DNA from 2 places in the Streptomyces daghestanicus genome. Region 2 is predicted to be linked to the other one. Evidence: riboswitches for the same ligand, from Rfam matches in the RefSeq annotation. Region 2 holds a riboswitch; the other holds the start of a gene.
What was found. Region 2 has a riboswitch for thiamine pyrophosphate ahead of Sdagh_RS12005 (thiamine ABC transporter substrate-binding protein). Riboswitches for the same ligand answer to the same signal wherever they lie in the genome.

Region 1: linked by a shared signal. The riboswitch ahead of thiO (glycine oxidase ThiO) and the one ahead of Sdagh_RS12005 (thiamine ABC transporter substrate-binding protein) in region 2 are both predicted to bind thiamine pyrophosphate.

What each region holds. Positions count from the first base shown of each region.
Region 1 covers NZ_BNDX01000016.1:1,164,491-1,172,108, reverse strand. The annotation lists gene thiE (thiamine phosphate synthase) at 1-64, opposite strand, end outside; gene Sdagh_RS31955 (Rv2175c family DNA-binding protein) at 478-843, opposite strand; gene Sdagh_RS31950 (NAD(P)/FAD-dependent oxidoreductase) at 918-2,156, opposite strand; gene Sdagh_RS31945 (avidin-fold protein) at 2,202-2,570, opposite strand; TPP riboswitch at 2,623-2,734, shown strand; gene thiO (glycine oxidase ThiO) at 2,732-3,940, shown strand; gene thiS (sulfur carrier protein ThiS) at 3,943-4,143, shown strand; gene Sdagh_RS31930 (thiazole synthase) at 4,148-4,942, shown strand; gene pknB (Stk1 family PASTA domain-containing Ser/Thr kinase) at 5,046-6,977, shown strand; gene Sdagh_RS31920 (deoxyribonuclease IV) at 7,030-7,618, shown strand, end outside.
Region 2 covers NZ_BNDX01000008.1:588,988-596,605, forward strand. The annotation lists gene Sdagh_RS12000 (ABC transporter permease) at 1-711, opposite strand, end outside; gene Sdagh_RS12005 (thiamine ABC transporter substrate-binding protein) at 687-1,766, opposite strand; TPP riboswitch at 1,845-1,950, opposite strand; gene rlmN (dual-specificity RNA methyltransferase RlmN) at 1,977-3,083, opposite strand; gene Sdagh_RS12015 (hypothetical protein) at 3,104-3,844, opposite strand; gene Sdagh_RS12020 (phosphatidate cytidylyltransferase) at 3,920-5,050, opposite strand; gene frr (ribosome recycling factor) at 5,050-5,607, opposite strand; gene pyrH (UMP kinase) at 5,738-6,496, opposite strand; gene tsf (translation elongation factor Ts) at 6,674-7,510, opposite strand; gene rpsB (30S ribosomal protein S2) at 7,607-7,618, opposite strand, start outside.

The DNA of each region.
Region 1 (7,618 bases), on a different contig from region 2:
GGCGGTCGCGGGGGGAGCCGTCGGTGGTCGTGGCGGCGGCGGTCGTGGTGGCCGTGTCGGGCATGTGGGCGTCCCCCCGGTGTTCGGTGGCGGACGGGGCGCGGGGCCTCGTCCGGGCTGGCGGCCGGGCAGGGCCCGGTTCTGGTGCTGGTGACGGTGGCGGGGCCTGGTGGGTCACCGGCCCGGCTGGTGGTGCGGAGCAGGGCTGCGGGGCGGCCCAGCGTCCGGGGGTGGCGATGAGAGCCGCGTGCCCTGCGCCTCAACGGCTGCCGGCCCGGCGCCACGGGGCCGCCGGCCCGGCGCCTGACGCTCCCCGGTCGGGCCCCTCGTGGCCGCGGGCCCAGGACCTCACGTCCGCAGGCCGACAGCCCACGGCCGCGGGCCCGCCCCGGCGACGACGTACCCGGTCCCCGGGCACACCGCCGCCGGCGTCATGGACCCGTCACGGCGTCCCGGAGGCGCGGGCCGGACGGCCGGTCAGACGGCCAGCGCCTGGGCGCGGCGCTTCACCTCCGTGCCGCGGTTCTCGCTGAGTGCCTGGGCCGGCGTACCGGGCAGGCTGTCGTCCGGGGTGAACAGCCACTCCAGCATCTCCTCGTCCGTGTAGCCGTCGTCCCGCAGCAGCGTCAGGGTCCCGGACAGGCCCTTGACGACCTTGTCGCCGTCGATGAAGGCCGCGGGCACGTGCAGCGCGCGGTTCTCACCGCGGCGTACGGCGATGAGCTGGCCGTCCTTGACCAGCTGCCGCACCCGGGTCACCTCGACGTCGAACATCTCGGCGATGTCGGGAAGGGTGAGCCAGGCGGGGACGAGAGCATCGATCCTTGCGTCAATCTCGGTCACCCCTCAAGCCTGCCATCTGCCACTGACACGCGGAAACCGGACCCCTCCGACCAGCGCCGACGCGTTCCGCCCGGTCACGCCGTCGCCGCCTTCAGCGGCCTGGCCGGGTCGGCGAGGAGCACCGGGTCCAGGGCCGCGCCGGACTCGATCAGCCGCCGGCCCTGGGCCAGGTCACGGGGCCGCCCCACCGCCAGCAGCGCCACGAGACGGTCCGCGCGCAGCCAGCACACGGTCCAGGCGGGTCCGGTGGGGTCGCCCCGCCGGACCACGGTGTCGCCGGCCGGGTGGTGCCCGGCGTACTGGACGAACCGGCCGAACTGCTCGGACCAGAAGTACGGCACCGGGTCGTACACCGGCGCCGGTTCCCCGCCGGCGGCGCCGATGATGTCGGCGGCCACCGTGCGCGGCCCCTGGAGGGCGTTGTCCCAGTGGTGCACGAGCAGCCGCTCCCCGTACCGGGCGGAGGGGAAGGAGGCGCAGTCGCCGACCGCGTGGACGTCGGGCACCGAGGCGCGCAGCCGGTCGTCGGCGAGGACCTCGCCGTGCGCGCCGAGGGCGATGCCGGAGCCGGCCAGCCAGGCGGTGGCGGGCCGGGCGCCGATGCCGACGACGACCGCGCCGGCGGGCACGCGCGTGCCGTCGTCCAGGACCACCGCGCCGGGCTCGACGCGCGCCACGCGCGTGTGGGCGCGCAGGACGACGCCCGCGTCGGCGTACCAGCCGGTCATCGGAGCGGCCACCGCGGCGGGCAGCGCACCCGCGAGCGGCCGGTCGGCGGCCTCCACGACGGTCACCGCGCAGCCCGCCTCCCGCGCGGCGGTGGCGAACTCGGCGCCGATCCAGCCCGCGCCGACGACCACCACGTCGTGCTGCCGGGCGAGCACCGGACGCAGCCGTTCGGCGTCGTCCAGGGTGCGCAGCAGATGGACGCCGGGGACGCCCTCGGTGCCGGGCAGGCGCAGCGGTTCGGCGCCGGTGGCGAGGACCAGGGAGTCGTACGGGACCGGCCCCGCGGAGGTGTCCAGCAGGTGGGCGCCGGGGCGCACGCCCAGCGCCTCCTGCCCGAGCCGCACCTCGATGCCGAGCGCCTCGAAGTCGACGTCGAAGGCGGAGCCCTCGGCGGTGCCCAGCAGGATCGCCTTGGACAGCGGCGGCCGGTCGTACGGCTGGTGCGGTTCGGCGCCGATCAGTGTCACGGTGCCGGTGAAGCCCTGTTCGCGCAGGGCCACGGCCGTCTGTACGCCGGCCATGCCCGCGCCCACGACGACCACCCGCCGTCCGGAGCCGCCTCGCTCCCGCCTCTGCTCACTCACCTGATCACCTTAGACACCTGACGCACCGTTGGTCAGGGGGCACGTTCAGTGACCTGCTGCACAGTCCTCCGGCCGCGCCGTCACGCTCTCCACCACGCTCGTGCCGCTGCCCGGGCGGGACTCCCACTCCCAGCTCTCCGCCAGCCGCAGCCGCCCGTCCGGCAGCTCGGCGACCTGGGAGACGCAGTGCCCCGAGGCGGTGGTGCCGTCGGTCCTGAGCTGGACGTACCGGAAGTCCAGCCGGTCCCCCTCGCGGGTCCCCACCAGGTATCCGCGCACCACGTCCCCGCCGGCGTACTCGGCCCAGACGCGGCCGTCCCGCTCGTGGTAGGCGAAGCGGGTACGGGTGCCCACCTGGCCGGGCGCCTGGTCGGCGACCGGGGCGAACACGAGACCATCGAGCGAAGGTGCCACGGGCGGACGCTCCCTTACAGAGGCGGATGACGAGCGGTTAGGGTGGCCAACGTAAGGCACTCGCGGGAGCCCGGACGCACCGGGCTGAGAGGGAGGCTGGCGGCCTCCGACCGTACGAACCTGATCCGGGTCATGCCGGCGAAGGGAGGGGCTGGACACCCATGTCATCCACGTCCGAAGCGCCCGACGCGTCCCCCGCGTGCGACGTCCTGGTCGTCGGGGGCGGCGTCATCGGCCTGGTCACGGCGTGGCGGGCCGCGCAGCGCGGGCTGGTCACGGCGGTGGTGGACCCGGCGCCGGGCGGCGGGGCCGCGCGGGTGGCGGCCGGGATGCTGGCCGCCGTCACCGAGCTGCACTACGGCGAGCGGACCCTGCTCGCCCTGAACCTCGCCTCGGCCCGCCGCTACCCGGAGTTCGCCGCCGAGCTGTCCGACGCCACCGGCCTGGACCTCGGTCACCGCCGCTGCGGCACCCTCGCCGTCGCGCTCGACGCCGACGACCGCGCCCACCTGCGCGAACTGCACGCCTTCCAGCTCCGCTCGGGGCTGGAGTCCGAGTGGCTGACGGGGCGTGAGTGCCGGCGCCTGGAGCCGATGCTCGCGCCCGGCGTGCGCGGGGGGCTGCGGGTGGACGGCGACCACCAGATCGACCCCCGGCGGCTGGCCGCGGCGCTGCTGGCCGCCTGCGAGCGGGCGGGCGTGGCCTTCCACCGGGTGGCGGCCGGGCGGCTCACCGTGGACCGGGACCGGGCGACGGGCGTGGTGACCGCCGACGGCATGGCGCTCCCGGCCGGGCGGGTGGTGCTGGCCGCGGGCAGTCTCAGCGGCCGGCTCGCGGGCGTCCCGGAGGGCGTGCTGCCGCCGGTCCGGCCGGTGAAGGGCCAGGTGCTGCGGCTGACGATGCCGGCCGGCCGGCCGCCGCTGCTGACCCGCACGGTCCGCGCGGTGGTCCGCGGCAACCCCCTCTACCTGGTCCCGCGCGAGAGCGGCGAACTCGTCGTCGGCGCGACCAGCGAGGAGCTGGGCTGGGACACCACGGTCACCGCCGGCGGCGTCTACGCGCTGCTGCGCGACGCCCACGAGCTGGTCCCGGGCATCACCGAGCTGCCCCTCACGGAGACGCTCGCCGGCCTGCGCCCCGCCTCCCCGGACAACGCGCCGCTGCTCGGCCCGACCGCCCTGGACGGCCTGCTGCTGGCCACCGGCCACTACCGCAACGGCGTCCTGCTCACCCCGGTCACCGGCGACGTCATGGCGCACGTCCTGACCACCGGGGTGCTGCCGGAGGAGGCCCGCCCCTTCGCCCCGGAGCGGTTCGCCGCCGCCCCCGCACCCACCCCCGCCCCCGCCCCCATGGAGCAGTCCGCATGAGCCTGCGCATCTCGGTCAACGGGGAGCCGCGCGAGGTGGCCCCGGGCACCGCCCTCGACGCCCTCGTCCACACCCTCACCCGGGCGCCGTCCGGCGTGGCCGCCGCCCTGAACGAGACCGTCGTCCCGCGCGCGCGGTGGTCGGCCACGGAACTGGCCGACGGCGACCGCGTCGAAGTCCTCACCGCCGTCCAAGGAGGCTGACCCGATGGCCGACGACCCCTTCGTCCTCGGCGGTACGTCCTTCACGTCCCGTCTGATCATGGGCACCGGCGGGGCGCCCAGCCTCGATGTGCTGGAACGTTCCCTGGCGGCGTCCGGGACCGAGCTGACCACGGTCGCCATGCGGCGGGTGGACCCGTCCGTGCGCGGCTCGGTCCTCTCCGTGCTGGAGCGGCTCGGCATCCGCGTCCTGCCCAACACGGCGGGCTGCTTCACCGCCGGGGAGGCCGTCCTGACCGCCCGCCTGGCCCGCGAGGCCCTCGGCACCGACCTGGTCAAGCTGGAGGTCATCGCCGACGAGCGCACCCTGCTGCCCGACCCGGTCGAGCTGCTGGACGCCGCCGAGACCCTGGTCGACGACGGCTTCACGGTGCTGCCGTACACCAACGACGACCCGGTGCTCGCGCGGAAACTGGAGGACGTCGGCTGCGCGGCGGTCATGCCGCTGGGCTCGCCCATCGGCTCCGGACTCGGCATCCGCAATCCGCACAACTTCCAGCTGATCGTCGAGCACGCGCGCGTACCGGTGATCCTGGACGCGGGCGCCGGGACGGCGTCGGACGCGGCGCTGGCGATGGAGCTGGGCTGCGCGGGCGTGATGCTCGCCTCGGCGGTGACCCGGGCGCAGGAGCCGGTACTGATGGCGGAGGCGATGCGGCACGCGGTGGAGGCGGGCCGGCTGGCCCGGCGGGCGGGGCGCATCCCGCGCCGGCACTTCGCCGAGGCGTCCTCCCCGACGGACGGCCTGGCCGCCCTGGACCCGGAGCGGCCGGCGTTCTGACCCGGGCCACGACGCGTGGAGTGTGTCACAGCCGTGCCGCGGTAGCGCGCGGGGTCCCGCCTTCCCCAGCCCTCCGTCAGCGACGGCTCGTAGACTCACCTGCGTGGACACGACCCTTCAGGACCCTCTGGTCGGGCAGCGGCTCGACGGCCGGTACCGCGTCGACGCGCGGATCGCGGTCGGCGGGATGGCCACGGTCTACCGGGCCGTGGACACCCGCCTGGACCGTGTGCTCGCGCTGAAGGTGATGCACCCGACGCTCGCGGCGGACGGCACCTTCGTCGAGCGGTTCATCCGCGAGGCCAAGTCGGTCGCCCGGCTCGCCCACCCCAATGTGGTCCAGGTCTTCGACCAGGGCACCGACGGGGACTACGTCTACCTGGCCATGGAGTACGTCTCCGGATGCACCCTGCGTGACGTGCTGCGCGAGCGCGGGGCGCTCCAGCCCCGGGCGGCGCTGGACATCCTGGAGCCGGTGCTGGCCGCGCTCGGCGCCGCGCACCGCGCGGGGTTCGTCCACCGCGACATGAAGCCGGAGAACGTGCTGATCGGCGACGACGGCCGGGTCAAGGTCGCCGACTTCGGCCTGGTCCGGGCGGTCAACACGGTCACCAGCACCACCGGCGCGGTCCTCGGCACCGTCTCCTACCTGGCGCCCGAGCAGATCGAGCACGGCACCGCCGACCCCCGCGTCGACGTCTACGCGTGCGGAGTGGTCCTGTTCGAGATGCTGACCGGCGCCAGGCCCCATCGCGGCGACTCCCCCGCCCAGGTCCTGTACCAGCACCTCAACGAGGACGTGCCGCCGCCCTCCGCCGCCGTACCGGACCTGGCGTACGAGCTGGACGCCCTGGTGGCGTCGGCGACGGCCCGCAACGCCGGGATCCGCCCGCACGACGCCGTGGCGCTGCTCGGCGAGACCCGCCGGGCCCGCGCCGCGCTCACCGACGCCCAGCTGGACGCCGTACCGCCGCAGGCGCTGTCCGGGGCGCACGACACCGCGGAGGACCGGACGAGCGTCCTCCCCCGGTCGCTGCCCCTGGTCCGTCCGCTGCCGGTGGACGGGGACGAGGAGCCCGCCGCCGGGGACGGCTACGACCGCACCAGCAGGCTGGAGACCCCGCCGCCCGCGCGGCGCCGTCCCGGACCGCGGCGCGGCCCGCTGGCGGTCGTCGTCGCCGTCCTGCTGGCGCTCGGCGTCGGCGCGGGCGTCTGGTACATCAACTCGGGCCAGTTCACCGAGGTCCCGCCGCTGCTGGAGAAGACCGAGGCGCAGGCCAGGGACCGCCTGGAGCGGGCCGGGCTGGACGTCGGCGAGATCAGGCACGCCCACAGCGACACCGTCGAGCGCGGGGCGGTCATCAGCACCGACCCGGACACCGGCACCCGGATCAGGAACCACGACGCGGTCTCGCTCACCCTCTCCGACGGCCCCGCGACGGTGAAGCTGGACGACCTGTCGGGTTACCGGCTGGACCGGGCCAGGTCGGTCCTCGATGCGGACGGCCTGGAGCCCGGCATGGTCACCGAGGCGTTCAGCGAGGACGTCCCCGAGGGCTTCGTGGTCTCCACGGAGCCGAAGGCGGGCACCACCGTGCGCGCCGGATCGGCGGTCGCCCTCACCGTCAGCAAGGGCCGCGCGGTAGACGTCCCGGACGTCACCGGGGACGACCTGGCCGACGCGCGGGCGGAACTGACCGGGGCCGGCCTGAAGGTGAAGGTCGCGGCCGGGCGGGTGACCTCCGACGACTACGACGCGGGTCAGGTGGCCCGGCAGACCCCGGGTGACGGCACGCGGGTCGCCGAGGGCGACACCGTGACGCTGACGGTCTCCAAGGGGCCGGAGCGGATCGAGGTCCCGGACGTCACCGGGGAGAGCGTGGACGACGCCCGGCGGGAGCTGGAGGCGGCCGGCTTCGAGACCGAGGAGGACCGCGGGCTGCTCGGCCTGTTCGGCGACACCGTCAAGAGCCAGTCCGTCGAGGGCGGCGAGACCGCGCCCAAGGGCTCCACCATCACCCTCACCATCCGCTGACCCGCCCCTGGCCCGGGGTGCCGCGCCGCCGCCTGGCATCCTGGGTCGGGAGATGAGCACCGCACCTTCCCCCTCCCCCGCCGCGCCCCGCAACCCCGTGGGCGCCCACGTCCCCGTCGCCGGGGGCCTGCACTCCGTAGGACTGCCGTACGCCCGTGATCTGAAGGCCGAGGCCGTGCAGGTCTTCGTCGCCAACCCGCGCGGGTGGGCCACCCCGGCCGGGAACCCCCGGCAGGACGAGGCGTTCCGCTCGGCCTGCGCCGAGGAGTCGGTCACCGCGTGGGTGCACGCCCCGTACCTGATCAACTTCGGCTCGCACACCGAGGCGACCGTGGAGCGGTCGGTGGAGTCGCTGCGGCACTCGCTGCGCCGGGGCCGGGAGATCGGCGCGCTCGGCGTGGTCGTGCACACCGGCAGCGCGACCGGCGGCCGGGACCGGGCGGTGGCCCTGAGGCAGGTACGGGAGCGGCTGCTGCCGCTGCTGGAGGAACTGACCCACGACGACGATCCCTGGCTGCTGCTGGAGTCGACCGCCGGGCAGGGCGCCTCGCTGTGCTCCCGGACCTGGGACTTCGGCCCCTACTTCGAGGCGCTGGACGCCCATCCGAAGCTGGGCGTCTGCCTGGACACCTGCCACATCT
Region 2 (7,618 bases):
GTAGATCTCCACCTCCAGGGTGGCGAAGGTGGGTCCGCCGAGGATCTGCACGACGCCGAAGGAGGTGAAGGTGAACAGGAACACCATCAGCGCGGCGGCGGCCACGGCGGGTGCGAGCGCCGGCAGGGTGACCCGCCGCCAGGCCCGGAAGGGCGACGCGCCGAGCATCCGCGCGGCCTCCTCCTGCCGGGGGTCGAGCTGCGCCCACAGGCCGCCGACGGTGCGGACGACGACGGCGTAGTTGAAGAAGACGTGCGCGAGCAGGATCGCCCACACGGTCGTGTCCAGCCGTACGCCCCACAGGTCGTCCAGCAGCCCGCCCCGGCCGACCAGGGCCAGGAACGCCGTGCCGACCACCACGGTCGGCAGCACGAACGGCACGGTGACCACGGCCCGCAGCACCTGCTTGCCGGGGAAGTCGAGGCGGGCGAAGACGTACGCGGCGGGGAGGGCGATCAGCAGGGTGAGGGCGGTGGAGGCGAGCGCCTGCCAGGTGGTGAACCACAGCACGTGCCGTACGTCGGCGGAGGCGGCCACCTCGGTGATCCGCCCGAGGTGCCAGCCGTCGCCGTCCTTCAGTCCCCGGGCGACGATCGCGGCGACCGGGTAGGCGAAGAAGACGGCGAAGAACGCCACGGGCCCGGCGACCAGGCCGAGCCGCGCGGCGCCCGCCCGCCGCCGGGCGGCTACTTCAGTACGAGCGAGGTCCACGACTTGACCCAGTCGTCACGGTGTGCGGCGATCTTCGCCGGGTCCATGGTCTCCGGATCGGTGACGTCCGGCATGTTGGCGGTGTACACGGCGGGCAGCTTCGCGTCGCCGAGCACCGGGTTGACGAACATGTTCAGCGGCATGTCCTCCTGGAACGTCCTGCTGATCAGGAAGTCGAGGAGCGCCTTGCCGCCCTCGGGGTTCCTGGCATTGCTCAGCAGGCCCGCGAACTCGGTCTGCCGGAAGCAGGTGCCCGTGGCGACGCCGGTGGGCGCGGTGTCGGGCTGCGGGTCGGCGTAGACGACCTCGACGGGCGGTGAGGAGGCGTAGGAGACGACGAGCGGCCGGTCACCGCCGGTCTTCCTGCCGCCGGCCGACCCGGAGAACTCCTCGTTGTACGCCTGCTCCCAGCCGTCGACCACCTTCACCCCGTTGGCCTTGAGCTTCTTCCAGTACGCCTCCCAGCCCCCGTCGCCGTACGCGGCGGCGGTGCCGAGCAGGAAGCCGAGGCCGGGCGAGGAGGTCCCGGCGTTCTCGGTGACCAGCAGGTCCTTGTACGCGGGCTCCGCGAGGTCCGCGAAGGTCTTCGGCGGGTCGAGCTTGTGCTCGGCGAAGTAGGCCTTGTCGTAGTTGACGCAGATGTCGCCGTAGTCGACGGGCGTGACCCGGTTCCGGTCGTCGAGCCGGTAGCGCCGGTCGATGCCGTCCAGTCCCTTCGCCGCGTACGGCTGGAACAGGCCGTTGTCGAGGGCGCGGGAGAGCAGGGTGTTGTCGACGCCGAAGAGGACGTCGCCCTGGGGGTTGTCCTTGGTGAGGACGGCCTTGTTGACGGCCTGCCCGGCGTCGCCGTCCTCCAGGACCCTGACCTTGTAGCCGGAGCTCTTCTCGAAGGCGGCGATGACGTTCTTCGACGCGGCCCACGAGTCGTGGCTGACCAGGGTGACGGTTCCGCTGTCCCCGGCCGTCTCGTCGCCGGACGAGGACCCGCACGCGGACACGGCGACCAGGCCCAGTCCGACGACCGCGGCGGCCATGCCCTTCTTGGTGATGCTCACTGATTCCTCCTGGGACGTCCAGGAGAAGACGCGGCCCTGCCCGGAGCCCCTCGCGGGGTGCCGGGCAGGGCGCAACAGCTCGAGTGGTGACCGATCTCCCTACCCAGAATGACCTGGGCCAGGTTCGGAGGGTCTGCGGCCGGTGCCGCACTCTCAGCGCTGTGGCGCTCCCCTGTCGGAATATGAAGATGTGTTCTTACGTCGGTCAGGTTACCGCTCGCTGGCGGCGAGCTGGCCACACGCCCCGTCGATCTCCTGCCCGCGCGTGTCCCGGATGGTCACCGGCACGCCGTGGGCGGCGATCGCCTCCACGAACGCCTTCTCGTCCTCGGGCCGCGAGGCGGTCCACTTGGAGCCGGGCGTCGGGTTGAGCGGGATGAGGTTGACGTGCACGGGCTTGCCCCTGAGCAGCCGCCCGAGCCGGTCACCGCGCCACGCCTGGTCGTTGATGTCGCGGATGAGGGCGTACTCGATGGAGAGCCGGCGCCCGGACCTGGCCGCGTACTCCAGTCCGGCGTCGAGCACCTCGCGCACCTTCCACCGGGTGTTGACCGGCACGAGGGTGTCGCGCAGCTCGTCGTCGGGGGCGTGCAGGGAGATCGCGAGCCGGCACTTGAAGCCCTCGTCGGCGAACCGGTGGATGGCCGGGACGAGCCCGACCGTCGACACGGTGATCCCCCGCTGCGACAGCCCGAGGCCGTCGGGCTCGGGGTCGGTGAGCCGCCGGATGGCGCCGACGACCCGGTTGTAGTTGGCGAGCGGCTCGCCCATCCCCATGAACACGATGTTGCTGAGCCGGGCCGGCCCGCCGGGGACCTCCCCGTCCCTGAGCGCCCGCATGCCGTCGACGATCTGGTGCACGATCTCCGCGGTCGACAGGTTCCGGTCGAGGCCGGCCTGCCCGGTGGCGCAGAACGGGCAGTTCATCCCGCAGCCCGCCTGGGAGCTGATGCACATGGTCACCCGGTCCGGGTACCGCATGAGCACCGACTCGACCAGCGTCCCGTCGAACAGCCGCCACAGCGTCTTGCGGGTGGTGCCCTCGTCGGTCGCCAGGTGCCGCACGACGGTCATCAGCTCGGGCAGCAGCGCGTCGCGCAGCCGCTCCCGCGAACCGGCGGGGATGTCGGTCCACTGCTCCGGCTCGTGCGCGTACCGCGCGAAGTAGTGCTGCGACAGCTGCTTCGCCCGGAACGCCTTCTCACCGGCCGCGACGACCGCCTCCTTGCGCTCGGCGGGCGAAAGATCGGCGAGATGCCGCGGCGGCTTCTTGGCTCCGCGCGGCGCGACAAAGATGAGTTCTCCGGGCTTAGGCATGGCCTTACCAGTGTCGCAGATCAAATCCCGTGCCCCGGGGCGCGAGGAGACCCCTGGTCGTCGCGGGACGGTTCGTGCAGGGCCGTCGGGAACACCACCCGGCCGACCCGGTCATCCACGACCGCCGGACCGGTCGGGGGTTCGGTGCGGGCGAGTGCCTGCCAGGCACCGAGGGCGAGCCGGGCCAGTTCCGGTATGTGCTGCGCATGGACGGCGCCACGGGAACGGCTGCGGGCGAGATCACGCGGCTGCCAGTCACCGGACGTCCGGCGACGGCGGCTGTTCAGTGGCGGAGCCGTCGCCACCTGCAGCGTGTGCTCCAGCGCCAGGCCGCACACGTCGAGGCCCATCCGCTCGACCGCCGCCTGCTCGGCCTCCGGGGCTGCGGGGAGCAGCAGCGGCCAGCGGATCACCACCACCCTCTCCCACACCTCGGGCGGCACCGTGTTGGCCAGGTGGTGGCTCTCGCCCACGGGAAGGTCTCGAAGCCGGCGCTCGGCCTCCTGGGTCTGGCCCACGTAACAGAGCCCTGCCCCGGAGGCGAACACCCCGTACAGCACCGGGCCGATCACGGCGGAGCGGCCTTCGCCGGCGCTGGTCAGCAGGGCCGCCACCCGGTGGGCGAACCGGTAGCGGCGCTCCTGCCACTGCGCCAGCAGTGCGGCGTCCGCGAGCAGCGTCGTCAGCGAGGACCGCCAGGTGCGGTAGGCGTCCTCGTACGCCGGGTCGTCGACCGGCCCGTGCTCCAAGAGATCAGTCATGCACCGCAGGGTAGACGGACGGCGTCGGGCCCCGTCCTTGCAGGAGGACGGGGCCCGTCGAGCGCTGGGGGACGGTCAGCCCGACCCCACGAAGATCACCAGTAGGAGCCAGACCACCGGTGCCGTCGGCAGCAGGGAGTCCAGGCGGTCCATGATGCCGCCGTGGCCCGGGAGCAGGGTGCCCATGTCCTTGATGCCGAGGTCGCGCTTGATCATCGACTCGCCGAGGTCGCCCAGCGTGGCGCTGACGGCGACGGCCAGGCCCAGGAGGAGGCCCTGCCACCAGGCGCCGTCGTCGATGAGGAACTGCGTGCACAGCGCGCCGGCGGCCATCGCGAACGTCACCGCGCCGACCAGGCCCTCGCGGGTCTTGCCGGGGCTGATCCGCGGGGCCAGCTTCTTCTTGCCGAAGCGCCAGCCGACGGCGTACGCGCCGGTGTCGCTGACGACGGTCAGTATCAGGAAGACCAGCACCCGCCACGGCCCGTCGTCCGCGGCCAGCATCATGGCGACGAACGTGGCCAGGAACGGCACGTAGAACGCGGCGAAGACGCCCGCCGTGACGTCCCGCAGGTAGTCCTGCGGCGGCTGTGCCATCCGCCAGACGAGGACCGCGAGCGCCGTCAGCGCCATGGCGACCCACGCCCCGTCGGCGCCCCGCGCGTAACCGGCGACGATCATGGCCGCACCGCCGACCGCGAGCGGGACGAGCGGCGCGCGGATGCCCTTGCGCTCCTCCAGCCGCTTGGTCAGCTCCCACAGCCCGACCACGACGGCGACGACGATCACGCCGACGAAGACGGCCTTGACCACGAACAGCGACGCGATGATGACCACGCCGAGCCCGACCCCGACCCCTATGGCGGCACCCAGGTCGCGCCCCGCGGTCTTCTTCTGCGGCGGGGGCGCCGGCTGCGGGGCGTCGTGCATGGGCTCCGGATTCCCCGGCACGGCCGCGTACGGCTGCGGCCGCGCCGGCGAGGTCTCGTCTCGGAACGGGGGTCCGCCCCGCGGAGCGGCCCCCCGCCCCTCATCCTGGTCTCCGCCGAAGTCGGGTACGTCGGGCACGATGGGCATGGGGCGAGTCTGCTGCGCGTACGGCGCATCGTACGCGGGACCCGCCGGGGCAGCCCCCTGGACAGGTCCCTGCTCGGACGGGCCCCAGTACCCGGCTTGTGGCGGCGCCCCCCAGGAAGAGTCGTTCATCAGACCTCGAGCAGCTCCGCTTCCTTGTGCTTGAGGAGCTCGTCCACCTGGGCGACGTACTTCGCGGTGGTGTCGTCGAGTTCCTTCTCCGCGCGGCGGCCCTCGTCCTCGCCGACCTCGCCGTCCTTGACGAGCTTGTCGATGGCGTCCTTGGCCTTGCGGCGCACGGAACGGATGGAGACCTTGGCGTCCTCGCCCTTGCTCCTGGCGACCTTGATGTACTCGCGGCGGCGCTCCTCGGTCAGTTCGGGGAACGTCACGCGGATGATGTTGCCGTCGTTGCTCGGGTTGACACCGAGGTCGGAGTCACGGATCGCCTGCTCGATGTTGCGCAGGGCGGTCTTGTCGAACGGCGTGACCACGGCCATCCGCGGCTCGGGCACGGAGAACGAGGCCAGCTGATTGATCGGCGTCGGCGCGCCGTAGTAGTCGGCCACGATCTTGTTGAACATCGCCGGGTGCGCACGGCCGGTGCGGATCGCGGCGAAGTCCTCCTTGGCGACCACGACGGCCTTCTCCATCTTCTCCTCGGCTTCGAGGAGGCTCTCTTCGATCACCACTTGCTCCTGCGTGTCTTGAGTAGGCCCGGCCGCTGTTCCCCCGCGAGGGGTGGCGGCCGGCTGCGTCGCGTCTTCTTCCTGCACGGTTCCCGACCGGCAGGACATTGTCCATCCCCCGGCCAGGGGGTCAGTCACGGCTGTTCTGGTCCCCCACGAGCGTGCCGATCTTCTCACCCTTGACGGCGCGGGCGATATTGCCCTCCTTCAGGAGCTCGAAGACCACGATGGGCAGCTTGTTGTCACGGCAGAGCGTGACCGCCGTGGCGTCGGCGACCTTCAGGTCCCGGGTGATGACCTCGCCGTACCCGAGGGCGTCGAACTTCACCGCGTCCGGGTTGGTCTTCGGGTCGGAGTCGTAGACCCCGTCCACGCCGTTCTTGCCCATCAGCAGCGCCTCGGCGTCGATCTCCAGGGCGCGCTGCGCGGCGGTGGTGTCGGTGGAGAAGTACGGCATGCCCATGCCGGCGCCGAAGATGACCACGCGCCCCTTCTCCAGGTGGCGCACGGCGCGCAGCGGGATGTAGGGCTCGGCGACCTGGCCCATGGTGATGGCGGTCTGCACGCGGCAGTCGACGCCCTCCTTCTCCAGGAAGTCCTGGAGGGCGAGGCAGTTCATGACGGTGCCGAGCATGCCCATGTAGTCGGAGCGGGCCCGGTCCATGCCGCGCACCTGCAGTTCGGCGCCGCGGAAGAAGTTCCCGCCGCCGATGACGATCGCGATCTGCGCGCCGTCCCGGACGACGGCCGCGATCTCGCGCGCGATGGCGTGCACCACGTCGGGGTCGACGCCCAGGCCCCCGCCGCCGGAGAAGGCCTCTCCGGACAGCTTCAGCAGAAACCGGCCGCTTACTTTGCCGTCGTCGCTCTTCTCGGCCTTGGTGGTCATGGAGATCTCGCCTCTTTTACGTGGGTCACACATACGAAGGAGGCCATTGCCGGGGGGTGGTTCTCATCCCTGCGCGGCAATGGCCTCCTCGTCAGATCTGCTGTCGTCCGCGACGCGCGGGTGCGCGGACGACTGCTGCCGACCCTACCGGGGCCGGGTGTCCGTCGCGGTGCGGACTCAGATGCCGACCTTGATGCGCGAGAAGCGCTTCAGGGTGACACCGGCCTCGTCCAGGACCTTCTGGACGGACTTCTTGTTGTCCAGCGCGTACGGCTGGCCGAGGAGCGTGGCGTCCTTGAAGAAGCCGTTGAGGCGGCCCTCGACGATCTTCGGCAGGGCGGCCTCGGGCTTGCCCTCGGCGCGGGTGGTCTCCTCGGCGATGCGACGCTCGGACTCGACGACCTCGGCCGGCACGTCCTCCTTGGAGAGGTACTTCGGCGCGAAGGCGGCGATGTGCTGGGCGACGCCCTTGGCGATCTCGGCGTTCGGCTTGTCGAGCTCGACGAGGACACCGATCTGCGGGGGCAGGTCGGGCATCGTGCGGTGCATGTAGGCGGTGACGTAGCCGTCGGCGAACTGCGCGAAGCGGTCCAGGACGATCTTCTCGCCGAGGTTGGCGTTGGCCTCGTCGACGTACGCCTGGACGGTCTTGCCGGCCTCGATCTCGGAGGCGAGCAGCGCGTCGAGGTCGGCCGGGGAGGTCTTGGCGACGTGCTCGGCGATCGTGGTGGCGACGGCCTGGAACTTCTCGCCCTTGGCGACGAAGTCCGTCTCGCACTTCAGCTCGACGATGACACCGGAGGAGTTGTCGTCGGCGATGATCGAGACCACGGCGCCGTTCTCGGCGGAGCGGCCCTCGCGCTTGGCGACGCCCTTCTGGCCCTTGATGCGGAGCGCCTCGACGGCCTTCTCGACGTTGCCCTCGGCCTCGTCCAGCGCCTTCTTGCAGTCCATCATGCCGGCGCCCGTGAGCTCACGGAGCTTCTTGACGTCGGCGGCGGTGTAGTTCGCCATGATTCAGGAATCTCTCTCGAAGTCTGAAGATCTACGGGCCGAAACGGCGGGGGCTTCGTGGGCCCCCGCCGTCCAGAACCCGAAGGGTGTGAGGGGTCAGGCCTGCTC